3 regions of the Actinoplanes sp. NPDC051343 genome follow, and region 1 is predicted to be linked to each of the others. Evidence: riboswitches for the same ligand, from Rfam matches in the RefSeq annotation. Region 1 holds a riboswitch; each other region holds the start of a gene.

Region 1 (15,129 bases):
TGTCGACGCGATGACGGCGGCGGCGGAAAAGGCGGGTGCGTCCGTGGTCGACGCCCCGGCCGATCAGCCGTGGGGGGAGCGCCAGGCGGTGCTCACCGACGTCGACGGTCATGTCTTCTGCCTGGTGGCGCCTAAGGCATGAGCACCACTCGGCCGAGGTTGGCGCGGGCGTCGAGAATCTCGTGGGCGTGGGCCACCTCGGCCAGCGGCACCCGTTCCGCGATCGTGGCCGTGAACCGGCCGGTCGTGAACAGATCGCTCACCTCCGACATCTCCGCGCGGGCCTGCGGCGCAAACGCGCGCCGCCAGGCGAGCATCGAGAAGCCGGTCACCCAGGTGAGCTCGAACAGGCGGTGCGCCGCCACGGTGGGCAGCGTGCCGCTCACCGCGCCATAGGTGATCATCCGGCCGCCGGGCGCCAGCAGCCTCAGCCCGGCGTCGAAGACGTCGCCGCCCACGGCATCGAGCACCAGGTCGACCGGCCCCTCGACGTCGTCGTAGCCGGACGCTTCGGCGCCCAGCCCGCGTACGAAATCGAGCTTGGCCCCGGTCGAGGCCGTGCCGATCACCCGGCCGGCACCGAGAAGTTGTGCCAGCTGGACCAGCAAATGGCCGATCCCGCCGGCGGCCGACTGCACCAGCACGGTCTCGCCGGCCGCGAGGCGGCCGGCCCGGAGCAGACCCAGGGCGAGCGGCGCGGGCATCGAGAGAACGGTTGCGCCGGCTGCGTCGGCGCTTTCCGGTACGCGGGTGAGCCAGTCGATGTCGAGAGCCACCAGGTCGGCCGCCGCGTCCTCGGACAGGCCCGCCACCCGGTCGCCGATCCGGAAATCGCCGGCCGCCTTGACGACGCGACCGACCACGTCACCGGTCAGCGTGCCCGGAAGCGGCCGCGGCCAGGGACTGGTGCCGGCCCGGAAAACCGTGTCGATCACGTTGGTGCCGATCGCCTCGGCCTCAACGATCACCTGATGGTCGCCGGCGACCGGCTCCGCGACCTCCTCGACCGTCAGAACCGCTGGGCCGCCGTGCTCGTAGTAGCGCACCGCACGCATATCATGGGTCCTTCCAATCGTGGGTGGTGCCCACGATATGTCCTCCCGATGGGCCGGTCAACTAGGGTTGTCCCGTGCCTCCGACTCATCGCCTGCGCGGGCGCGTCGCCTGGCTCGTCGGGCGTGCCTCGCTGCAGGCCCAGCGGCTGATCCAGGAACGGTTCGCCACGCACGAGCTGCGCAAGCAGCACTACGGGGTGCTGGCGTCGCTGGCCGACCTCGGCCCGGCGTCCCAGGGCCCGCTGGCCGACCGGCTGTGCCTCGACCGCAGCGACCTGGTCACCTTCCTCGACGAGCTCGAGGCGCGAGGGCTGGTGGTACGCACCGCCGACCCGACCGACCGCCGACGCAAAATCGTGGAACTGACCCCGGCCGGCGAGCAGCTTCTGGCCGGCCTCGACGAGCTGGTCTTCGCGGCCGACGACGAGCTGCTGGCCGGGCTGAGCACGGAGGAGAGGGCAACCCTGGTGCGGTTGCTGCAGCGCCTCCTGCCGCCGGACGCGGGCGCGGGCTCGTGAGCGGCGCCCTCTCCTGAGCCGAGCGTCGCCCGCGTGGCTGACCGGGTCCCACCGCACGGCGGCCTGGCGGTGCCACCAGGCGCCGGATGCGGCCGAGGCGGTGTCCGGGTGGGGCGGCGGCGGGGCGGCGGTTCGGCAGGGCGGCGGCCCGGTGGCCGTGGCGGGGCGGTGGTGTGACCCGGCGGCCGAGCGGGGCGGTGGTGTGACCCGGCGGCCGAGCGGTCCAGCGGTGTGGCCGGGTGGTCGGGCGGGCGGTGTGATCGGGTGGCTGGGTGGGAATCTGGTGGCCTGGGTGGCGGGCGGGTTGAGTGGAGGCTCGCGGCCCGGAAATGTGGGTGTCGAGAGTTTGGCGCCGGGCGGTGGGTCCGGTGAGGTGACCGAAGGGGCTACCGCATGGACGTCGTGATCGGCATCGACACCGGTACCACCGCGACCAAAGGGATCGCGGCCGGGATCGACGGGGTGCTGCGGGCGCACACCAGCTTCTACTACCCGCTTGCGGTGCCTGCGCCGGGGCGGGCCGAGCTGGAGGCCAGTGCGCTGCAGGACGCCGCGCGCAAGGCGCTGGTCGACGTGGCGGCCCAGTGCCGGGAGCGCGGCGACCGGGTGATCGCGGTCAGCCTGAGCGCGTTCCTGCACGCGCTGGTGCCGATGGACGGTGACGGCAAGCCGCTCGGGCCGCTGGTCACCTGGGCCGACAGCCGGGCCGGCAAACAGTGCGAAGACATTATCGCGTCCGGGCGGGCCAAGGGGCTGCACGCCCGCACCGGCACGCCGGTGCACCCGATGGCGCCGCTCAGCAAGCTTGCCTGGTGGAAGGAGAACGACCCGGCCACGCTGCGGGAGACCCCGCGGTGGGGCGGGGTCAAGGAGCTGGTGCTGGCCGCGCTCGCCGACGAGCCGTTCCAGGTCGACCTTTCGCTGGCCTCCGGCATGGGGCTCTACGACATCCACCGCAAGCGGTGGGACGAGGAGGCACTCGAGGTTGCGGGCGTACGGCAGTCGCAGCTCGGCGCCGTCGTGCCGACCACCTCGCGGTTGCGGCTGCGCGGTGAGGTCGCCGCGGCGGCCGGGCTGCCGGCCGACACCCCGCTGATCATCGGGGCGGCGGACGGGCCGCTGGCCAACCTCGGTGTGGGTGCGACCCCGGCCGGGGTGGCCGCCGTGTCGCTGGGCACCAGCGGGGCGCTGCGCACGATCGTCGACCGGCCGACAGCCGACGAGGCCGGGCGGCTGTTCTGCTACGCGCTGACCGAGGACCGGTGGGCGATCGGCGGGGCGGTCAACAATGCCGGGTCGGTGGTGCGCTGGGCCGGGCAGAGCTTCGCCGGCGGGTTCGAACGGCCGGGCGCCGAAGGCGAGGACGCCGACGAGCGCGACGCGGCGCTGCTGATGGAGGCCCAAGGCGCGCCGCCCGGTAGCGAGGGCCTGCTCTGCCTTCCTTACCTGCTGGGGGAACGGGCGCCCTGGTGGCGGCCCGGGCTGCGCGGGGCCTACCTCGGGTTGCGGCGCGAGCACGGGCGGCCCCATCTCGTACGGGCGGCGGTCGAGGGCGTCTGCCAGCAGTTGGCGCTGGTGCGCGACTCGTTCGCGGCCGAAGGGTTCGAGGTGCGCGAGGTGCGGGCCACCGGGGGCGCCGTCGCCTCCGAACTGTGGGTGGGTGTGCTGGCGGCGGCGCTCGACCTGCCGGTCGCCGTGGCCGACACCCCGGAGGGTACGGCGATGGGGGCCTGCCTGCTGGGCCTGCACGCGCTCGGTGAGCTGCCCGACCTCGACCATGCGGCGGCGCTGGTCGCGATCGGCGAGCCGACCCGGCCCGACCCGGACAACGCCGCGCTCTACCGCCGGATGCGCCCGCTGGTCGAGAAGTCGGCCCTGGCCATGATCGAAACCGTGCAGGAGCTCGACCGGCTCGCCCCGCCGGCGCTGCCGACGACCGACAAGGGGCTGACCTGAGGCTGATTCGGCCGCCGACGATGAAGGTCGGTGGCCCGCTGCCGTACGTCGCCTTTCTCTACCTCGGCGTCTCGCTGCTCGCGCGACCGCACGCGACCGTGTGGCATGTGGCCGGCCTGGTGCTGCTCGTGGCGGCGTTTCCGCCGTTCACGGTCAGCATCTGGCGGTTCTTCCGGGACAGGCCGGCCGCGCGGGGGGACTTCCCGGTCGACCGGCCGGTGGCCGGGATCGAAGCCGACGACCGGGGGGAGTGGCTCTACTCACCGTCGGCCGCGGGGACGGAGATCGAGTTGCGGCTGCGGGGGCAGCGGTACGTGGCCGCCTTCCCGCCACCGGAGACGCAGGCCTATCGCCGGGTGATCGCGGGGATCACCGAGACGCTCAACGGAGGGGTCCGGAGCGTCGACGTCAATGCGGCCTTCGCCGAGGTGATCGGGAGGGAGCCGTTCCGCCATCGGGGTCCGACCCCACCGACGCTGACGGATCGGCTCCTCGGATTGACCCGGTGAGAGCGGGGCGCCGACCGCGCGCGCCGGGCGGCCCCGGGGCAGACGCGCTGTATGTCACGGTCGGGAGCGGGGCGCCGACCGCGCGCGCCGGGCGGGCCGGGGCAGAGGCGCTGTATGTCACGGTCGGGCGCGTTGACGTTTGGGGCGCCGGTGGGAAAGCATGGCGGCGAGCGGTTGCGGAGGAACCCGGTGCGAGTCCGGGGCGGTCCCGCCACTGTGACCGGGGAGCTCACCCGCAAGGTTTGCCACGGCCTGCTGGACGGGCCGGAAGGTGGCGGGGCGGCGGCGATCCGGGAGTCAGGAGACTCCGGCCGCTCGGTTGTGCTCAGCGCGCGGGCGTGGACACCCGCGCAGGAGGGAAATACGTGACGCCGTACCCGTTCTCGGCCGTGGTCGGGCTCGATGACCTACGCCTTGCCCTGCTGCTCACCGCGGTTTCGCCCGCGGTCGGTGGTGTGCTGGTGCGAGGCGAGAAGGGCACCGCCAAGAGCACCGTGGTGCGTGCCCTGGCCGCCCTGCTCCCCGACGTCGCCGTGGTGCGCGGCTGCCGGTTCGCCTGCGATCCGGCCGCGCCCGACCCGCAGTGCCCGGACGGGCCGCACGAGGCCGGGGCGCCGAGCGTCCACCGGCCGGCCGCGCTCGTCGAACTGCCGGTCGGCGCGACCGAGGACCGCGTGGTGGGCACGCTCGACATTCAGCGGGCGCTGGCCGACGGGGTCAAGGCGTACGAGCCGGGGCTGCTCGCCGCCGCGCACCGGGGGGTGCTCTACGTCGACGAGGTCAACCTGCTGCCCGATCATCTGGTCGACCTGCTGCTCGACGCGGCGGCGATGGGCCGGGCGCACGTCGAGCGGGACGGGGTGTCGGTCAAGCATGCGGCCCGGTTCCTGCTGGTCGGCACCATGAACCCGGAGGAGGGCGAGCCGCGGCCGCAGCTGGTCGACCGGTTCGGGCTGGTGGTGACCGTGTCGGCGCCGCGCGATCCGGTGCAGCGGGCCGAGGTGGTGCGGCGGCGGCTGGCGTACGAGCTCGACCAGGACGCGTTCGGGGCCCGCTTCGAAGGCGACGAGAAGGAGCTGGCGGCGCGGATCGTCGCGGCGCAGAAGGTGCTGCCGGGTGTGACGCTGCCCGACCGGGAGCTCGACCGGATCGCCCGGGTCTGCCTGGCCTACGGGGTGGACGGGATGCGGGCCGACATCGTGGTGGCCCGGTGCGCGGTGGCGCTGGCTGCCTGGCACGGGCGGTCGGAGGTCACGGCCGGCGACGTGGCCGACGCGGCTCGGCTGGCGTTGCCGCACCGGCGGCGCAAGGATCCGCTCGACCCGCCCGGCACCGATGAGGAGAAGCTCGAGCAGGCGCTGAACGAGGCCGAGAACGACCTGCCCCCGGATTCGCACGGTTCGCCGGACGATGACGACGATCCGGACGGCGGCCCGCCGCCGCCCCCACCCCCGCCGCACGGCCCGAACGGCCCGAACGGCGACGGCAACGAGGGCCCGCCGCCGGGCACCAACGGCGACGGCAGCCAGGGGCCGCCCCCGGGTAACGAGCCGGGCGTGGACCCGCCACCGGCTGACGCCACGAACCGGGACGAATCGCCCACCGGCGGGACGGCCCCGAGTGCGCAGGCCGGAGCGGCCCCGGTTGCTCCTGGCGCCGCGTTCCGTCCGCGTACGCTCTCGATCGCCAGACGCGGTGAGGGTGGGCATTCCGGTCGGCGTTCGCCGGCCTTCGCCCGGCGAGGCCGGGTGATCGGCTCGCGGGAACCGCGAGGGAAGCTCGCCGGTGCTCCCCACCTGCCCGCCACCCTGCGTGCCGCCCTGCACCGTGGCGCCCGCCGGGTGGGTCCGGGCGATCTCCGCGAGGCCGTGCACGTCGGCCGCGAGGCCAATCTGGTGCTGTTCGTGGTCGACGCCTCCGGTTCGATGGCGGCCCGCAAGCGGATGACCCTCGTCAAGACGGCGGTCCTGTCCTTGCTGCGCGACGCCTATCACCGCCGCGACCGGATCGGCATGATCACCTTCCGGGGTCACGAGGCCGAGCAGGTGCTGCCGCCGACGTCGAGTCATGAGGTCGGTGTGCTGCGGCTGGCTTCGCTTCGCACCGGCGGCCGCACGCCGCTGGCCGCGGGGTTGAGACAGGCGGCCGCCACCATCGCCACCGAACGCCGTCGCGACCCCCGCCGCCGGCCGCTGCTGGTGGTCGTCACCGACGGCCGGGCGACCAGCGGGCCCGACCCGGTCACGCTGGCGCCCCTGCTGAACGGGGTCGCGACCGTCGTCGTCGACTGCGAGTCGGGTCCGGTGCGGCTCGGCCTGGCCCGCCGCCTGGCCTCCGCGCTCGACGCCGATCTGATGCCGCTGGACACCCTCGAGATGCGGAGGACCGCCTGATGCCTCAGGGCAAGGTGGAAGTCGTACCGGATGACGGGCTGACCACCCGCCAGCGCCGCCGGCAGGCCGTTCTGGCCGTGCACACCGGCGACGGCAAGGGCAAGTCGACCGCCGCGTTCGGGATGGCGTTGCGGGCCTGGAACGCGGGCTGGCCGATCGGCGTCTTCCAGTTCGTGAAGTCGGAGAAGTGGCGGGTCGGCGAGGAGGCTGCCCTCAAGAAGCTCGGGGGCGTCACCTGGCACAAGATGGGTGAGGGCTGGTCGTGGATCCAGCGGGCCGGCACCGAGCGTGACCACGCCGCCGAGGCGGCCGAGGGCTGGGCCCAGATCAAGCGGGATCTGGCCGCCGAGACGTACAAGTTCTATGTGCTCGACGAGTTCACCTACCCGATGAAGTGGGGCTGGGTCGACGTCGACGACGTGGTGGCCACGCTGGCCGCCCGTCCCGGCACCCAGCACGTCGTGATCACCGGCCGGTACGCGCACCCGTCGCTGCTCGAGGCGGCCGACCTGGTGACCGAGATGACCAAGGTCAAGCATCCGATGGACGCGGGCCGCAAGGGCCAGCCGGGCATCGAGTGGTGAGCGTCCCCCGCGTCGTCATCGGCGCTCCCGCCTCCGGGCACGGCAAGACCACGGTCGCTACCGGCCTGCTCGCGGCGTTCGCCCGCCGCGGGGTACCAGTGGCGCCGTTCAAGGTCGGCCCCGACTACATCGACCCCGGCTACCACGCCCTCGCCGCCGGCCGCCCGGGCCGCAACCTCGACCCGGTCATGGTCGGCTCGGACCGCATCGCGCCGCTGTTCGCCCACGGCTCGGCCGGTGCCGAACTGGCCGTGATCGAGGGCGTGATGGGGCTTTACGACGGCCGCACGGGCGCGGGGGAGGACGGCTCGACGGCCCAGGTCGCGGGCGTGCTGCAGGCCCCGGTCATCCTGGTCGTGGACGCGGCCGCGCAGGGCCGCTCGGTGGCCGCGCTGGTGCACGGTTTCCGCAGCTTCGGCACGGTCCGGCTGGCCGGTGTCATCCTCAACCGGGTCGGTTCCGACCGCCACGAGCAGATCCTCCGCGACGCCTGCGAGGAGGTCGGCACGCCCGTGCTCGGCGCCCTCCGCCGGGCCGGCGCGGTCGCCGCCCCATCGCGACATCTGGGCCTGGTGCCCGCCGCCGAGCGTCGGGCCGAGGCGCAGGCCTCGGTCGATGCGCTGGCCACCCTGGTGGCCGCCGCGGTCGACCTCGACGAGGTCGCGGCGATCGCCCGGTCGGCGCCGCCGCTGGCGGCTTCGTCCTGGAGCCCGCTTGCCGAGGATCCGGTGCCGGGCCGTCCGACGGTTGCGCTGGCCGGTGGTCCGGCTTTCAGCTTCTCGTACGCCGAGACGGCCGAGCTTCTCGCCGGCGCCGGCGCTTCGGTCGTGACCGTCGACCCGTTACGGGACGAGAAGCTCCCCGAGGGCACCCGCGCGCTGGTCGTCGGCGGCGGTTTCCCCGAGGTGTACGCGGCCGAGCTGTCGGCCAACGAGCCGCTGCGCCGGGCGGTCGCCGACCTCGCCGCCGCGGGCGGGGCGATCGCGGCCGAGTGCGCGGGTCTGCTGTGGTTGTGCCGCACGTTGGACGACGCCCCGATGTGCGGGGTCCTCGACGCGGACGCCGCCATGACCCCGTCGCTGACCCTCGGCTATCGGGACGCGGTCGCGCTCAGCGACAGCCCGCTGGCCCCGGCGGGCACGCGGGTGACCGGCCACGAGTTCCACCGCACGACGGTGCACCCGCGCTCGGGGCTGTTGCTGTCGCCGGCCGCCGGGGCGGCGTGGCAGTGGCGCGGCGGCGACCCGGAGGGCTTCGCCTCGCCCAACGTGCACGCCTCCTATCTGCATCTGCACTGGGCCGCCGACCCGGGGCTGGCCCGCCGGCTGGTGGCCGCGGCGGCCGCCTGACCGGTGTCATTGCCAGGTCGGGTCGTCGAGCGTGCTCTCGGTCAGCATGGCGGCCACGTACTGGCAGAGGCCGGAGCAGACCGGCGAGTTCCAGGTGATCACGACGACGACCCGGTACATCGGCACGTACAGGTTGCGCACAGCGGACGTGACCACGGTGCAGTCGCCGCCGGTCTTCGCCTGCCAGCACGAGCCGACGTACCACCAGCGCTGGTAGGGGGTGGAGTCGCTGGTCAGCTGGATGGTTTCAGGCGCGGTCGGCAGGCCCTGCACCGCGGTCGACGCGGGCAGCAACGGGTCCTGCCACGCCGGCTCGGTGCGGGTGGCGGCCAGGTATTCGCCCGCGGCCGGCGCCTGCCACTCGGCCTGCACGGCCGCCTGGGTGCGGCCCAGCAGCACGTTCGAGCCGGGCAGCTGGCTGACGTAGTCCATCGAGCCGGCCGCCAGCTGCACCGCCACCTGCGTGTCGGCCTGCCGGTGCTGGACGGTGGAGGAGCGCACGAAGAACACCGCCAGGCTGGCCATCACGGTGCCGACGATGCCGAGCGCGACCATGGTCTCGACCAGCGTGAAGCCCCGGTCGGCGCGGTGCCGGCTCACTGCTCGATCACCCGGGCCAGGCCGGACGTGCTGACCGGCGGCACCGCGTCCCACTTCTGCAGGTAGTCGCCGGTGCACGCGTCCAGCCCCACCCAGTCGGCCTGCACCGCGGAACCGGCCGGCAGCGGAGCCAGGCACTGGCCGATCCAGGATCCGGTGCCCTCGATGCGGTACTTCTCGTCGTAGACGGCACCCTTGTCGCCCCGCGCCCACCAGACGAAGTCGGCCGGGGCCACGGCCGCGGACAGCGGGCACGCCGCCATGGTGACCTTGGTCTGGCCGGTGGCGGGCGCCTTCAGGCACACCTTGGTGATGCCGTCGGTCTTCGTCACGTAGATCAGGCCCTTGGTGCCGTAGTCGGGCAGGGTCCACACCTCGTTCCAGATCTGGCTCATGTCCACCGGCGGCAGGACCAGTGACTGCTTGCACGGGAACGCCCAGTTGTTGACGCCGCTGTAGTTGAAGTCCAGGCACTTGCCGAACTGCTTGAAGTTCACCAGCTGCCCCGACTCGGGCCCGGCCGCACCCGAACCGGCGTCGGCCGTGACGTTCCAGGACTCGTAGTTGGTCGTGGTCACCCCGCAGTTGTTGTTCTTCTGAACGATCGCCGATCCCGGGGTGTTCGGCGACACGATGTTCCAGCAGTACGAGTTGAGGGTCGTGCCGTTGTCGGTGCCGCGGAAGTTGCTGGCCGAGTCGAAGGCCCACTTCTGGGAAATCTTGGTGAGGAGCCCGCAGTCCTGCAGCCTGAGCTGATTGGAGGCGTCGGCCTGGGCGCACAGCCCGTTGGGGTAGAGCGCCGGGTCGGCGGTCATCAGCTTGATCGTCAGGTCGGACATGTAGCCGAACTTCTGCTTGTCGACCGTGGTGCCGTCCGCGTTCGTCGCGCACACCGACATGGTCAGGGCCGTGCCGGCCGTCGCCGGAAAACCGGTGACGCAGTAGTCCTGGGTCGCGGCCGGCGTGCGGTAGACCCGGATCTGGCCGCCGGGCATGTTGCCCATCGCCCGCAGCTTGAACTGGTACGTCCCGATCAGCGTGCGCCGGTACCTGCTCGCCGTCGAGGAACCCACCGCCACGACGTACGCCCACCGGGGAGTCTGTAGCAGCTGCGGGGCGCAGGTGACGCCGTTCGACCGCACCCAGGCGTCGGTCTGCTGGGTCGGGTCGCTCTTCAGATACCAGATGGTGGTGGCGTAACTGCCGTCCCTCGTGCTGAGCGTCCCGGTCACCTGGGCGGCCTGACCCGCGGAGCACGGCAGCGCCGAGATCGCGCCCAGGTTGCCGGTGCTGCCGGCCGCCCGCAGGGACGCCAGGGCACCGGCCAGCCCGCTCCGGGCGGCCAGCAGCGCCGTCGAGCGGCCGATCGCCCCGTTGGTGTCGGTCGCGCCGCGCACCATCGTGTTCAGCGTCAGCGTCGCCAGGCTGACCCCGACGATGACGACGAGCATGGCCAGCGGCAGCGACCCGTGATCGCCGCGCGGGCGTCCAGTGATCACGGCCGGCCCATGTCGGCGCAGACCCCGGTGCTCACGGTGGCCAGGGACGTGTTGAGAGCGGTGAACGAGAAGTTCGACCGGCGGGCGAGCGAGGAACCGGCGGACGGCCGCACCGTCACGTCGATGGTCAGCCTCTGGTGCGGGTAACCACTGGTGCTGGCCGGCTGCAGCGTGAACGGCTGGGTCCCGGACAGGAACGAGGCCACCGTGGTCCAGGGACCGGGCTGGCCGCCGGCCGGTTCCGAGCGCCGCTGCAGAAGACTCGACGGCACGTTCAGCCGCAGCTGGCTGCAGACCGTGGTGGTGCCGGCGGTGGAGGTCCATTCGACATACCAGCCGCCGGCGGCGCTGGCGGCCGGGTTGGGCTGGCTGATCGCCGTCGCGTAGCGCACCGACCGGTCCAGCAGCTGGAAGGCGGTCTGCAACTGTGTCATCTCGCCCGACAGCACGTCCGACCGGTTGGTGATGCGGTACATCCCCACGATCCCCGCCGTGGCCAGAGCCATGACCACGGACGTCACCGCCATCGTCACCATGAGTTCGGCCAGCGTCATACCGGCGTCCCCGGAAACACCTGCCCTCGCCACCAGAAGGCCCTTCGGTCGATCGTCCCCATCCGGATGATCGGCGATCCACGTTCCTTTCTTAGACGCGGCTAGCCTTTCTTGGGCGCGGCTAGCATCGTGTGATGCTTGTCGTCGGGATCGGGGCGCGCCCGGGCGTACGGAAAGCCGAGCTCGACCAGGCGATCGACCTGGCGCTGGCGGCAGTGAGCCGGCACCGCGGCGAGGTCGCCGCCCTTGCCACGCTGGACCGGAGGATGGCCTCCCTTCGCGAGTTCGCGGACGACAACGGCTGGCAGCTCATCGCCTTCACCGCCGACGAACTGGCGGCGGAGAAGGTGCCGCAACCCAGCGCGACCGTGCTGGCCCATGCGGGGACGCCCAGCGTCGCCGAGGCGGCCGCGCTCCGGGCGGGCACCCGGCTGATCGCGACGAAAAGGGTTTTCCCTCGCGTCACCGTGGCGATCGCCGAAAGGGTGCCCGCGTAACCCGGGCGCTCATAGACTGCCGCCGATATCAGCTATCGGAGGTGCATGGTGCTCGTCCGTTCCCGTGCGCTGCTGGCCGCCGCCACCCTGGCGGCCGGCGCGACCCTCGTCGCCATGGTCCCGACGCAACCCGCGTCGGCCGCGACCGTCAAACGCGTCCTGTTCGACAACACCAAGGCCGAGACGGCGGGCAACGCCGACTGGATCATCAGTACGTCGCAGCCGGACCCGCTCGGCCAGAACGGCAACCCGACCTCGGACACGTCCTGGACCGGCGCGCTCTCCTCGTGGGGCGTCGCCCTGCAGCGCAGCGGGCAGTACAGCCTGAAAACCCTCAACTCGGGCACGATCACGTACGGCGGCAGCGGCGCCCTCGACCTCAAGAACTTCGACGTGTTCGTGCTGCCCGAGCCGAACGTCCTGCTCAGCGCGGCCGAGAAGAAGGCCGTGATGCAGTTCGTGCAGAACGGCGGCGGCCTGTTCCTGATCGTCGACCACAGCGGCAGCGACCGGAACAACGACGGCGAGGACTCGGTCGAGATCGCCACCGACCTGATGACCAGCAACGGCGTCGACAACACCGACCCGTTCGGGCTCACCATCGACACCAACGACATCAGCAGCGAGAACGCGGTCGCGATCAGCAGCAGCACCGACCCGGTGATCAACGGTCCGTTCGGCAGGGTGACCGGCAGCATCATCCGCGACGGCAGCACACAGACCCTGCACAAGGCCGACAACGCGTCGGTGAAGGGCCTGGTGTGGCGGCCCGGCTCCAGCCCGAGCGGCACGACCGGGGCGTTCTTCACGACCAGCACGTTCGGCTCGGGCCGGGTCGCGGTGTGGGGCGACAGCTCGCCGATCGACGACGGGACGGGGCAGTCCGGTAACACCCTCTACGACGGCTGGAACGACCCGGCCGGCACCGACGCGGCGCTCGCCCTGAACGGAACCGCATGGCTGGCCGGCACGGGTTCGACGTCCACGCCGCCGCCGACCGGCGGCTCGTGCGGCACCGCCCAGTTGCTCTCCAACACCGGGTTCGAGTCGGGCGCCACGGCGTGGAACGCCTCCACGAGCGTGATCACCAACTCGTCGTCCGAGCCCGCGCACGCCGGCTCTTACAAGGCCTGGCTGGACGGCTACGGCACCGCCCACACCGACACGCTGTCGCAGACGGTGACCATCCCGAGCGGCTGCTCCGGGGCGACGCTCAGCTTCTGGCTGCTCGTCGACTCGGACGAGACGACCACGACGACGGCCTACGACAAGCTGACGGTGGCCGCGAGCGGCACCACGATCGGCGCGTACTCCAACCTCAACAAGGGCAGCACCTACGCGCAGCGGACCCTGTCGATCACCGGCTCCGGCAGCCGGACGATCACCTTCACTGGCGTCGAGGGCAGCCAGCTGGCGACCGCCTTCGTCATCGACGACGTGACCCTCACCCCTACTCCCTGAACAGGCAGAACGGGTGGCCGGCCGGATCCAGCAGCACGCGCACGTTCGGCTGCGGCTGATGGCCGGCCACCTCGGCCCCCAACTCGACCGCGTGGGCCACCGCCTCCTCGAGGTCTTCGACCTCGAAATCCAGATGCAGCATCATCTGCTGGGCGCCGGCCCGCGGCGGCCAGACCGGTTTCTCGTACGCCGCGGCCTGCTGAAATCCCACGTAGCCGACCCCGTCGACGGGCGCGATGACCGCGTTCGCCCCGTCGGTCCGCATCGGCCATCCGAGCAGGTCGTGATAGAAGCGGGCGAGGGCATGAGCGTCCGGCGCGTCGAGATAGACGCCCCACCAGTCGTGGCGCTGATCCCGCGGCGTCGAACCGTCGTCCTGTGTGCGTCCTCGCATCGCGCCTCCGTGGACCGGCCTCCGGGTTGGGCTCCAATTGGCACATCACGCGTCTAACGGCCATTCGTGGACGGGGCGGTTCTCGTGCATCAGGGGCAGATAGCGCTTCAGCATCTCGTGCAGGGCGGCTCGCCGGTCGAGGCCGTCGGCCTCCAGGGCGTGCAGCGTTGCGACCTGCCAGGAGGCGCCGTTGCGGTGGGTGAGGCAGCGCTGTTCGATGATCCCGAGGAGCCGGTCGCGTTCGCCGGGGGAGACGCCCCAGCGGTTCAGGCCCTCGTGGGCCATCGGCAGCAGCCGGCGCAGCACGAGTTCGGTGACCGGGATGTAGCCCATGCCCGGCCAGAACACGGTCGCGTCGATGCCGTGCCGGGCGCACGTGTGGAAGTTTTCCTCGGCCGCGCTGAAGCTCATCTGGGTCCACAGCGGGCGTTCGGCGTCGGCCATGGTGCGGATCAGGCCGTAGTAGAAGCCCGCGTTGGCCAGCGTATCGAGCACGGTCGGGCCGGCCGGGAGCACGCGGTTCTCGACCCGCAGGTGCGGCCGGTCGCGGACCACGGCGTAGATCGGCCGGTTCCAGCGGTAGACCGTCCCGTTGTGCAGCCGCAGCTCGGACAGGGCCGGCACCTCGCCGCGTTCCAGGGTGTCGGCCGGGTCCTGGTCGTCGCAGATCGGCAGCAGGGCCGGGAAGTAGCGGACGTTCTCCTCGAAAAGGTCAAAGACCGACGTTATCCAGCGCTCACCGAACCACACCCTTGGGCGTACGCCCTGAGCCCGGATCTCCTCCGAGCGCGTGTCGGTGGCCTGCTCGAAGAGCGGGATCCGCGTCTCCCGCCACAGTTCCCGCCCGAACAGCAACGGCGAATTGGCGCCCAGGGCGACCTGCACCCCGGCGATGACCTGCGCCGCGTTCCAGTACGCCGCGAACTCGGCCGGCGACACCTGCAGGTGGAACTGGGTGCTCGTGCACGCCGACTCGGGTGCGATCGTGTCGGTGGTGACCGCGAGGCGGTCCACCCCGTCGATGCGGATGTCCAGGTCTTCCCCGCGGGCCGCGAAGATCTGCTCGTTGAGCACCTTGTAGCGCGGGTTCGCCGACAGCGCCTCGGCGGTCATGTGCTCGCGGCGCAACGTCGGCAGGATCCCGATCATCACCGTGTGCGCGCCGACCGTACGGGCGTGTTCCTCGGCCTTGTTGAGACTGGCCCGCAGGGACTTCTCGAGGTCGGCGTTCTCGTCGCCGGCCAGCCGGCGCGGCGGTACGTTGATCTCGATGTTGTACTGGCCCAGCTCGGTCTGGAAATCCGGGTCGGCCAGCGCGCCCAGCACCTCGGCGTTGCGCATGGCCGGGTCGGCGGCCTCGTCGATGAGGTTGAGTTCGATCTCCATCCCGGTCAGCGGCCGCTCGAAGTCGAACCGTGACTCGCGCAGCATCGTCGCGAACACGTCCAGGCTGCGGCGGATCTTGTGCCGATATTTCGCCCGGTCCTCACGGGTGAAGCTGGTCTGCTCGACGTCCTCGCCCACGGCACACCACCTCTTTTTCGAACCTTCAACGTCGCACACGGCCCGGATCGGCGCCAGAGGTCACCAGAGCGTGAGACCGCGGGCGGTACCCGCTCTTTACATCGCTCACACATCGATCGAGACTTACCTATTTATGGACGCACGAATCAAGGCCGCCACGGTGGTGCTGATCGTTCTGGCGACCACCACCCCGGCCAGCGCGGCAGGCAGACATCAGAACAACGAATGGGAGACGG
Region 2 (4,855 bases), on a different contig from region 1:
TTTCCGGCTCGTCGAGCAGGCGGGGTGATCCGACCAGGACGACGCGGCCGTCGACCCGCCCTCGGGCTCCGAGTCCGGGCAGCGCCTCGAAATCCTCGACACCGGATAGACCACCGTTCTCGCGCAACGCGTACGCGGCGACGACCCGGCCGACGACATGTTCGGCGGCGTTCTCCACCGCCCCCGCGTCGGCGAGCAGCGTGGCCCGGTCGACCCCATCGGCGGTCCAGACGTCGACGACCTTCATCCGGCCGGTCGTCACGGTCCCGGTCTTGTCGAGCACCACGGTGTCGATCGCCCGGGCCGACTCCAACGCCTGGTGGCCCTTGACGAACACACCCAGCTGGGCGCCCCGCCCGGAGGCGGCGAGCAGCGCGGTCGGGGTGGCCAGGCCGAGCGCGCAGGGGCAGGCGATGATCAGCACGGCGAGCCCGACGCTGATCGCCCGCTCCGGCGCGGCCCCGGCGAACGACCAGGCCAGACCGGTGAGCACGGACAGCATGATCACGGCCGGCACGAACACCGACGAGATGCGGTCGGCCAGGCGCTGCACGGCTGCCTTGTCGGTCTGGGCGCGCTGGACGAGGCGTACGAGCTGGGACAGCTGAGTGTCGGCGCCGACCCGCCCGGCCCGTACGATCAGGCGCCCGGCCACCGTGACCGTCCCGCCGGTGACCGCGTCGCCCGGTCCGACCTCGACCGGCACCGACTCGCCGGTCATCGCCGACGTGTCGACCGCGCTCGAACCCTCCACGACCTCGCCGTCGGCGGCGATCGTCTCGCCCGGCCGGACCACCAGCCGGTCGCCGACCCGGATCGCGGTCGCCGGAACGCGCTCCTCGGCGCCGTCGGCGCCCAGCCGGGTCGCCTGCTTGGCGCCGACCTGAGCCAGGGCGCGCAGCGCGTCGCCGGCCGCCCGCCGGGCCTTCGCCTCGAACATCCGCCCGGCGAGCACGAACACGGTCACCCCGGCCGCGACGTCGAGATAGATCGAGCCACCCGGCTGGAAGAGCAGGCCCCACGCCTGGCCACCGGACGGCGCGTCGCCGTCGTGGAAAACGGTGTAGAACGACCACACCGAGGCCGTGGCCACACCCAGCGAGACCAGGGTGTCCATCGAGCTGCCGCCGTGCCGTGCGGCCACCAGCGCCTTGCGGTGGAACGGCCACGCGCACCAGGTCACCACCGGCAGCGTCATCGCCAGCAGAACCCACTGCCACCCCGGGAACCGCAGCGAGGGCACCAGCACCAGGGTGGTCGACAGGTCGGCCAGCGGTACGCCGAGGAGCAGCGCGACCACCAGCCGCCGCCACAGCTCGCGCACCCGGTCGACGTCGCCCGCCTCGGGCTTGACCAGCGCAGCGCCGTAGCCCGCCTTCTCGATCTGGGCGATCAGCGCCTCGACCGGAACCGCGCTGGTCAGCCGCACGGTCGCCTTCTCGGTCGCCAGGTTGACCGACGCCGACACGCCGTCGAGTTTGCCGAGCTGTTTCTGCACCCGGGCGGCGCAGGCCGCGCACGTCATGCCGGTCACCGCGAGCTCCAGCTCGAGCGTTGACGCAGGTGCGGGCGCTGTTGTCACCACCACGCCGCCAATGTACGCACGGCGGCGGTGCCCGTACCGCGTCCCCGTCAAGCCGAGATTGAGGCCACTGGAACTACAAGAGCCCGGCGAACGACAGTACAGAGGGCGTGACTCAGGATCGGTCGGGATTGGCCCACCGGTCCTCGACCCGGGCGAGCCGCCAGTAGCCGATCGCCACGATCCAGGTCAGGGCGAACAGGCCGACGACGAGGAAGCCGACGTTGTTGAGGTCGATCTCGCTGACCCAGCTGGTGAACGGGTCGGCCAGCCCCGCGTCGTCGTGCAGCACCCCGATCAGCTCGATCGAGCCGACCAGGAACGCGACCGCGACCGACAGGCCGGTGATGGAGATGTTGTAGTAGACCTTGCGCACCGGATTGAGGAACGCCCAGTCGTAGGCGACGCTCATGAACAGGCCGTCCAGGCAGTCGAGCAGGCTCATCCCGGCGGCGAACAGCAGCGGGAGCGTCATCACCGCGTACCAGGGAAGGCCGGCGGCAGCTCCGCTGCCGGCCAGGACCAGCAGCGCGATCTCGGTGGCCGTGTCGAAGCCGAGGCCGAACAGCAGACCGACGAAGTACATCTGTCCGGGCCGGGTGATCGCGCGGGTCAGCCGGCCCAGGACCCGGGCCAGGAATCCGCGGGCCTGCAGGTGTTCCTCGAGCTTCTGCTCGTCGAGTGCGCCGGAGCGCATGGCCCGGAAGATCCGCACGATGCCGACGAGGGCGACCAGGTTCAGCGCCGCGATCACGTAGAGGAAGCCGCCGGAGAGTGCCGTGCTGATCAGGCCCAGCGCCGTGCGCGCGGTCGTCCCGTCGGTGGTCAGGTCCTCGACCGCGTGCGCGCCCGCCGCCACGAGCGCGGCCATCGCGGCCACCACGCTGGCATGCCCCATGGCGAACCAGAACCCGACCGACTTGGGCCGCCGGCCGTCGCCGCGCAGCTTGCGGGTGGTGTTGTCGATCGCGGCGATGTGGTCGGCGTCGAAAGCGTGCCGCAGCCCGTACGTGTAAGCGGTGACGCCCAGACCGACCCCGAAAGCCTGCGTGCCCAGGTGCAGATGCGCCGGCCCGATCACCCCCAGCAGCAGGCCGAACCCGACGACGTGCAGCACGGCGATGAACCCCAGCAGCCCGGCCGACTGCCACCAGTCACGCGACGTCCAAGTGGTGAACATGATTCCGACGACCTCCTGCGGGATCTCGCGTCCCGCGTGCTCAGGTCTGGTGATCGACGGAGGTCTGACTCCCAGCCCACGGGCTGGTCACAGTGGCGCGACCGCGCCGGCTTCCCACCGGCTTCTCCGACGATCTTTGACGCTCAGGAGAGTAGCCGCCGGCCGGAACCCTACCGACGGGAGCGGCGGTCGAGGCGGTGGCGCAGCTGCTCCAGACGGCGCCGGTTCTCCGGGCGGGCCGCGAACTGCTGGGCCTGCTGCGCGAGCCGGCGCCCCTGAGTGCTGCGGAGGAATCGAAGAATGCGTTGCCCGATGGATGTCATGCTTCGACGATGCCCGCGGGTTCGGGCCGTACCGGGTTCGCGGCCGGACAAAGTCGGCGGTCGTTCGTTGCCGGAACCCGGCAAAGTTTACGGTGGGGGTGAGGGTTTACGGTGGGGTGAGGGTTTACGGTGGGGTGAGGCCGAGCGCGCGGGCGCCGAGCAGCGCCGTCTGCAGGACGAACCGGTCGGACGGTGCGGACGGGTCGCGGCCGGTGAGCTCGCGGATGCGGTGCAGGCGGTACGTGATCGCGCGTACCGAAAGATGCAGCCGCGCCGCGGTGGCGGTGGTGTTTCCGCCGGTGGCCAGGTACGCCTCGAGGGTGTCGCGCAACGGCCCGGCACCGCCGCGCGCAGTTTCCAGCGGGGTGAGCACGGCGTCGATCAGGTCGCTCATCGCCTCGCGGTCGCGGGTCAGGACGCGGTAGACCAGCAGTTGCTCGGCGTGCACCACCGGGTCGGTCAGGCCAAGGCGCCCGGCGAGCTCGAGGGCGTCGAGGGCCTCCCGGTAGGACAGGGCGACGCTGGCGACGCCACGATGCGCCCGCCCGACACCGACGCGGTCCCCGGCGGTGCGGGGCAGAGCCGCGACCAGGCTCGGCGACGGCAGCACGGCGACCATCACGCGGTGGCGGGTGGAGACCAGGAAGTCGGTGGCGGACGCCGCCGTCAGGGCCGAAGCGGCCTGCGACAGCAGGGGGCTGGTGTCGGTCACCGCGACGGTGCCGCGGATCACGGCGACGGCGTGGGTGCCGGTCAGATCGAGCCCGTACCGTTCGGCGCGCGACAGCATGGCGGCCGGGTCGCCGGTCCCCTCGAGCAGGTCGTCGACGAATTCGCGCCGGTCGGACTCCTCCAGCCGCAGCGCGGTGCGCCGGGCCGTCTCGTGGCCGTCGGCGATCGCGGCCACCGCGTCATCGACGGCGTGCAGCACGATCTCGCCGGTCCGGCGGATCGCCTCCGAGTCGTCCGCGCCCACGGTGGGCAGCAGCCGCCAGGCCCGCCACGCGGCGGACAGGTAGAGATCGATCAGCGCACGCAGCGGTACGGCTTCGTCGGCCGCCCGCGCGCCCAACGCCCGGAAACCGGCCGGCAGGGCGGCGTCCAACCGCTCGCCGGTGTCGCAGGCGCGGGCCAGCCCGGGCAGGAACTCACCGAGAAGATCCGCCGACGGGGCGGTGCCGGTGGCCGGGGCCGCCCGGTAGGCGTCGTCAGCCGCGGCGGCCGCGATGTCGCCCCAGTCCGGCATTCACCGAGCCTACCTTGCCGGGGTCCGGCAACCTGGCGGCTCGAACACGGCCGGATCCGGTCGCGCCGGACGGTGACCGGGTCGGCACGCTCGATGTATGACAGTGCCCCTCTGGATGTGGCTGGCCAGCGTGGCCGGCATCGTCACCCTGATCTCGGTCGACCTCTGGCAGTCCCGGCGCCCACACGAGGTGGGTTTCCGGGAGGCCGCCGTGTGGTCGGCCGTCTACGTGGCGGCCGCCCTGCTGTTCGGCGCTGGTGTCCTGCTCACCTCGGGGACCCAGGCCGGCGTCCAGTTCTTCAGCGGCTACCTGGTCGAGAAGAGCCTGTCGATCGACAACCTGTTCGTCTTCGCCGTCGTTCTCGCCCAGTTCGGCGTGCCCGCCCGCCATCAGGCGCGCGTGCTGATGATCGGCGTGCTCGGCGCGCTGGTGCTGCGCGGGGCGTTCATCGCGGTCGGGGCGGCCGCGGTCCAGCGCTACGCCATCACGTTCCTGTTCTTCGGCGCGTTCCTGATCTTCACCG
Region 3 (4,855 bases), 490 kb from region 1:
GCTGTGGGCGGTGGTCGCCGGCGCCGACGTGCTGCTGTTCGACACCGACGACGCGGTACGGCACGGCCAGGTCTGCCGGGCGCTGTCCCGCGCGATAGCCGACCGCCACGCTGCCCAGCGGGCCTGGCGGAACCGCAGACGAAATACGTAGACCGCCGGCCGGCGGTCGCGCCGGTCGCCCAGCGCATAGGCCGAGACGCGGAGCCCGGTGGCCCGCCCGAACGTCTGCGGCCGCCTAGCGCAACCATCAAGGGGCGGGCCACCGGGGCGTGCTCAGACGGTCGCGCCGGGCCAGCGGTCGACGTGGACCGCAGCCTGCCAGGGGCGGCGCCGGCGCCAGCCGTGCTGTTCCAGGTCGGGGACCTCGTTGAGGTGGCTCACCGGACCCAGGCAGAGCCAGGCGACCGGCCGCACCCGAGCGGGCAGGTGGAGCAGTTGCCGCAGGAACGGTTCCCGATAGAACGAGACCCAGCCAACCCCCAGCCCCTCGGCGGTGGCGGCCAGCCACAGGTTCTGGATGGCCAGGCAGACCGAGTACAGCCCGGCGTCGGCGATCGCGTGCCGACCGAGGACCGCTGGGCTGCCCCGGTCGGGGTCGTACGTCACCGCGATCGACAGCGAAGCCTCCCGGACGCCGTCGATCTTGATGCGGGCGAACCGCTCGGCCTCGGCGCCGGTCAGACCGGCCGCGAAGGTGTCGCGCTCGTCCTGGACGTGAATGTGGAAGGCCGCCCGCAGGCCGGCATCCTCGACCAGGATGAAGTCCCACGGCTGGGTCAGCCCGACGCTGGGCGCGGCGTGGGCGGCGGCCAGGACGCGGTCGAGGGCATCGCGGGGGATCGGCGCGCCGGTGAACTGAGCGCGCACGTCGCGCCGGCGGTGAATGACGTCGTAGAGGTCGCTGAGATGGTCGGACATGGGCAGGCTCCCGCTGCGTCATGGGCCCTGGGGCATGCCCCAGGGCCGGTCAGACGCGAGGCCGGTCTTCGGACTCCCGGATCTTCACCTGACCGCCCGCCTTCCCAGCCGTTCGGCCAGTGGCTGCGCTTGTCGCGCGTGGGCGGCGGCTCCCCGGTCACCGCGGCGGGCCCGTGCCGGATTCACACCGGCTTCCCGATTCTCCCCGCCCGAGGGTGGGGCACCTCGCTGACTAGTTCGTGCCAACGGGCACTCTACGTGTACAGGTTGAGCTCGGCGATGGACCACCACGACGATGCCGAGCCGGTCTGGGTGATGCGCAGATAGCGGGCGGTCTGGCTGCCGATCGTCGCGGTCACCAGGGCCGCGCTGCCGGTGCCCGAACCCGCGGTGCGCCAGGTGCTGTTGTCGGTCGACACATCGATGCGGTAGCCCCGGGCGTAGTCGGCGGTGCTGCCGCCCGAATCCATCACGACCTTGCTGAAGGTCCGGGCCGCACCGAGGTCGAGCGTGACCGTGTTGCCGTTGGCCATCGGCGTTCCCGAGCTCCAGCGGGTCCCGTTGTCACCGTCCAGCATCCGGGCCGGCACATCGGAGGCACTCGACGGCGATGCCGTCGCGGTCCATCCCGTACGCGCGAGCGCCGTCGACCCCGAAGACCCGGTCGTCACCGAGCCGGTCAGGCGGATGTCGCGCGACGAGGCGCCGACCAGGATCTGGCTGGTGCCGCCCGCACCGGCCCAGCCGCCGTTCCAGTACTGGAAGCTGCGCGGGTCCAGGGTGACGGTCACCCGCTGGGACTGCCCCGGGTTGAGGCTGACCTTGGCGAAGCCGCGCAGGTTCCTGGGCGGCTCGCCGGTCGAGGCCGGTTGGCCGACGTAGACCTGGGCGACCTCGGCACCGGCCCGGGTGCCGGAGTTGGTGATGTCGAACGAGACGGCGACGTTGCCGGCGGCGTCGGGTGCGGCAACGGTCAGATTCGCGTACGCGAAAGAGGTGTAGGAAAGGCCGAACCCGAAGGGGAAGGCCGGGGTTTTGTTCTGCCGGTCGTACCAGCGGTACCCGACGTCGATGCCCTCGGAGTACTGCACGGTGTTGTTCTGTCCCGGCCATTGGGCGGCGGTGTGCGCGGGCACGTCGGCGAGCGAGGCCGGGAAGGTGACGGGCAGTTTCCCGGACGGGTCGACGTCGCCGAACAGCAGCGAGGCCAGGGCGTTGCCGTACTCCTGACCGGGGTACCAGCTCTCGATGATGCCGCGGACCGAGCCGGCCCACGGCATGACCACCGCGGAGCCGCTGTTCACCACCACGACCGTGTTCGGGTTGGCCGCCGCGACGTCGGTGACCAACTGGTTCTGGTCGGCGGGCAGGTTGATGTCGGACAGGTCGCTGCCCTCCGACTCGAACTTGCCGACGAACACCACCGCCAGATCGGCGGCCCGGGCGGCCGCCACCGCCTGGTCGTGGGCGTTCGTGCTCGGCGGCGTCCACTTCTGACCGGCCGAACCGTTGCACGTGCTGATCTGCAGCTGGGTGCTGTTGGTCGAGGCCGGCGCGGTGAGGCACTTGCCGGAACCGGTGTTGACCAGGGTGCCGCCGGTGGCGGTCCACTTCTGGGCCGGACTGCCGTTGCAGTCGTAGAGCTCGATCCTGGTGCCGTCGGCGGTGCCGGCCCCGGTCACGTCCATGCACTTGCCGAGCGCCTGCAGGCTGCCGTCCGCGGCGGCGGTCCACGACTGCGCGCCGCTGCCGTTGCAGTCGTACAGCTGAACCGCAGTGCCGTTGGCGTTGTTGGCTGCGGCCACGTCGATGCACTTCCCGGCCAGGCCGGTGATGCCCGCGCTCGCGGTGCCGGGGGAGTTGGTGACGGTGACGCCGCTGCCGGCCCGGGTCACGATGCCCTGGTACGGGCTGACCGAGCCGGACGAGTTCACGCCCGCGCTGCCGCCGCCCTGATAGAGAGGCGCGCCCAGGACCGCGATCGACTTCGTGGTCGCCGGCACCGGAAGGACGGCGTTGCTGTTCTTCAGCAGGACGCTGCCTTCGGCCGCGACCTGCCGGGCCAGGGCGGTGTGCGAGGCCGAGGTGACGGTCGCGGCCATCGTTCCGGTTTGCGTACGGTCGAACAAGCCCTGCCGGAACATCGACGTAAGAATGCGGCGGACGTGGTCGTCGATGGTCGCCTGCGAAACCTGCCCGTTGGCGACCGCCGTGGTCAGGGCATTTCCGTAGTAGGTGCTGCCGGGCATCTCCATGTCGAGACCGTTGTTGGCCGACGCGACCGTGGAGTGGGTGCCGCCCCAGTCCGAGGTGATGAAGCCGTCGAAGCCCCAGTCGCCTTTGAGAACCTGGTTCTGCAGCGGCCCGTTCTCGCAGGCGAACGGCCCGTTGATGGCCGAGTACGAGCACATCACCGAGTCGGCGCCGCCCTGCTTCACCGAGGTCTCGAACGCGGGCAGGTAGATTTCCCGCTCGGCCCGGTCGGAGACGATCGCGTTGTCGGCCGAGCTGTTGCGGCTGGTCTCCTGGTTGTAGACGGCGTAGTGCTTGACCTGCGCCATCGGCCCTTGGCTCTGGATGCCCTGGATGTCGGCGGCACCCATCTGCCCGGCCAGGTAGGGATCCTCGCCGAACGACTCGAACGCGCGTCCCCACCGGGGGTCACGGACGATGTTGATGGTGGGCGCGAGCACGACGTTCGTGCCCTTGCCCCACTGCTCGGCACCGAGCGTGCTGCCGTACTGCTTCATCAGTGCGGTGTCCCAGCTGGCCGCGCCGGCGACCGGGGCGGCCAGCTGGGTGACCCCGGTGGCGCCGTCGCCGACGCCGACCGGGCCGTCCTGCAGGCGCAGGGCCGGGATGCCGAGGCGGGTGTTGGCCGGTATGCAGCCCGCATAGCCGCAGGAGCCGCCGCCATGCAGCATGGTCAGCTTCTCGGCCTGGGTCATGGCCGCGAGCAGGAGGTTCGCCCGGTCGACCGGGGCGAGTGCGGTGTTCATCCAGGGCTGGTCGGCCGCCATGGCCGGGGCAGCGGGGAGGGCGACGATCGCCAGAAGGACAGCGAGGATCGCCGCGAGACGACTTCGAAGCATGGGGGACTCCGAGCATCGATGCGGTATGTCGACGGGGAAATCGACCGGATTTCCAGCATCGCTTCTTTTACGCCGCGATGGAAGTGGGCCGTGGTTCCGGGATTGCGACCAAGAACTCCAGCTTCGGGATGTTCAGTGACCATCCGGCGCGGCAAGATGACCATAGATGCCCGGTGGAGAGGCGGTCGGCGATGGCCAGTACGCAGACGATGGCGGGCGGTCCCGGCGGGATCGAGCTCAAGGGCATCGAGATCGTCGCCGAGCACGAGCGGTCCGGAACACCGCGGTCACTGTTCTGGCCCTGGTTCGCGTCCAACATCTCGGTGCTCGGCGTCAGCTACGGCGCGTTCACGCTCGGCTTCGGCATCTCATTCTGGCAGGCCGTGATCGCCGGGGTCGTCGGCGTCGTGGTGTCGTTCGCGCTGTGCGGCGTGATCGCGCTGGCCGGCAAGCGCGGCTCGGCGCCGACCATGGTGCTTTCGCGGGCCGCCTTCGGGGTCAACGGCAACCGCCTCACCGCCGGGCTGTCCTGGCTGCTCACGGTCGGCTGGGAGACCGTGCTCGTGATTTTGGCGACGCTGGCCACGGCGACCGTGTTCGACCGGCTGGGCTGGGGCGGCGGCACCGGCACCAAAGTCGTCGCGCTCGTCGTGGTCTCGCTGGTCACCGTGCTGGCCGGGGTGGCCGGTTTCGCCGCGGTCATGCGCCTGCAGACGATCATTACGGTGGTGACCGCGGTTCTCACAGTGGTCTACATCATTCTGGCGGCCGGGCACATCCACTGGTCGACGGTGTCGGCCCTGCCCTCCGGGTCGACGCAGCAGGTCATCGGCGCGCTGGTGTTC

What was found. Region 1 has a riboswitch for cobalamin ahead of ACIA5C_RS13080 (magnesium chelatase subunit D family protein). Riboswitches for the same ligand answer to the same signal wherever they lie in the genome.
Region 2: it holds a riboswitch for cobalamin, as region 1 does, so the genes downstream of both, ACIA5C_RS20080 (HoxN/HupN/NixA family nickel/cobalt transporter) here and ACIA5C_RS13080 (magnesium chelatase subunit D family protein) in region 1, are expected to answer to the same signal.
Region 3: it holds a riboswitch for cobalamin, as region 1 does, so the genes downstream of both, bluB (5,6-dimethylbenzimidazole synthase) here and ACIA5C_RS13080 (magnesium chelatase subunit D family protein) in region 1, are expected to answer to the same signal.

The regions. Positions count from the first base shown of each region.
Region 1 covers NZ_JBITEL010000003.1:546,262-561,390, forward strand. The annotation lists gene ACIA5C_RS13055 (VOC family protein) at 1-142, shown strand, start outside; gene ACIA5C_RS13060 (zinc-binding alcohol dehydrogenase family protein) at 132-1,055, opposite strand; gene ACIA5C_RS13065 (MarR family winged helix-turn-helix transcriptional regulator) at 1,130-1,573, shown strand; gene ACIA5C_RS13070 (gluconokinase) at 1,967-3,529, shown strand; gene ACIA5C_RS13075 (hypothetical protein) at 3,550-4,038, shown strand; cobalamin riboswitch at 4,218-4,346, shown strand; gene ACIA5C_RS13080 (magnesium chelatase subunit D family protein) at 4,404-6,431, shown strand; gene cobO (cob(I)yrinic acid a,c-diamide adenosyltransferase) at 6,431-7,015, shown strand; gene ACIA5C_RS13090 (cobyrinate a,c-diamide synthase) at 7,009-8,364, shown strand; gene ACIA5C_RS13095 (type II secretion system protein) at 8,371-8,964, opposite strand; gene ACIA5C_RS13100 (hypothetical protein) at 8,961-10,463, opposite strand; gene ACIA5C_RS13105 (type II secretion system protein J) at 10,460-11,050, opposite strand; gene ACIA5C_RS13110 (cobalamin biosynthesis protein) at 11,152-11,514, shown strand; gene ACIA5C_RS13115 (hydrolase) at 11,560-12,975, shown strand; gene ACIA5C_RS13120 (VOC family protein) at 12,965-13,369, opposite strand; gene ACIA5C_RS13125 (glutamate--cysteine ligase) at 13,415-14,893, opposite strand; gene ACIA5C_RS13130 (SGNH/GDSL hydrolase family protein) at 15,027-15,129, shown strand, end outside.
Region 2 covers NZ_JBITEL010000005.1:567,258-572,112, forward strand. The annotation lists gene ACIA5C_RS20075 (heavy metal translocating P-type ATPase) at 1-1,582, opposite strand, end outside; gene ACIA5C_RS20080 (HoxN/HupN/NixA family nickel/cobalt transporter) at 1,698-2,762, opposite strand; cobalamin riboswitch at 2,803-2,937, opposite strand; gene ACIA5C_RS20085 (hypothetical protein) at 2,933-3,085, opposite strand; gene ACIA5C_RS20090 (PucR family transcriptional regulator) at 3,210-4,331, opposite strand; gene ACIA5C_RS20095 (TerC family protein) at 4,429-4,855, shown strand, end outside.
Region 3 covers NZ_JBITEL010000003.1:64,345-69,199, forward strand. The annotation lists gene ACIA5C_RS10900 (DUF6232 family protein) at 1-151, shown strand, start outside; gene bluB (5,6-dimethylbenzimidazole synthase) at 274-918, opposite strand; cobalamin riboswitch at 960-1,161, opposite strand; gene ACIA5C_RS10910 (glycoside hydrolase family 3 C-terminal domain-containing protein) at 1,173-4,010, opposite strand; gene ACIA5C_RS10915 (purine-cytosine permease family protein) at 4,202-4,855, shown strand, end outside.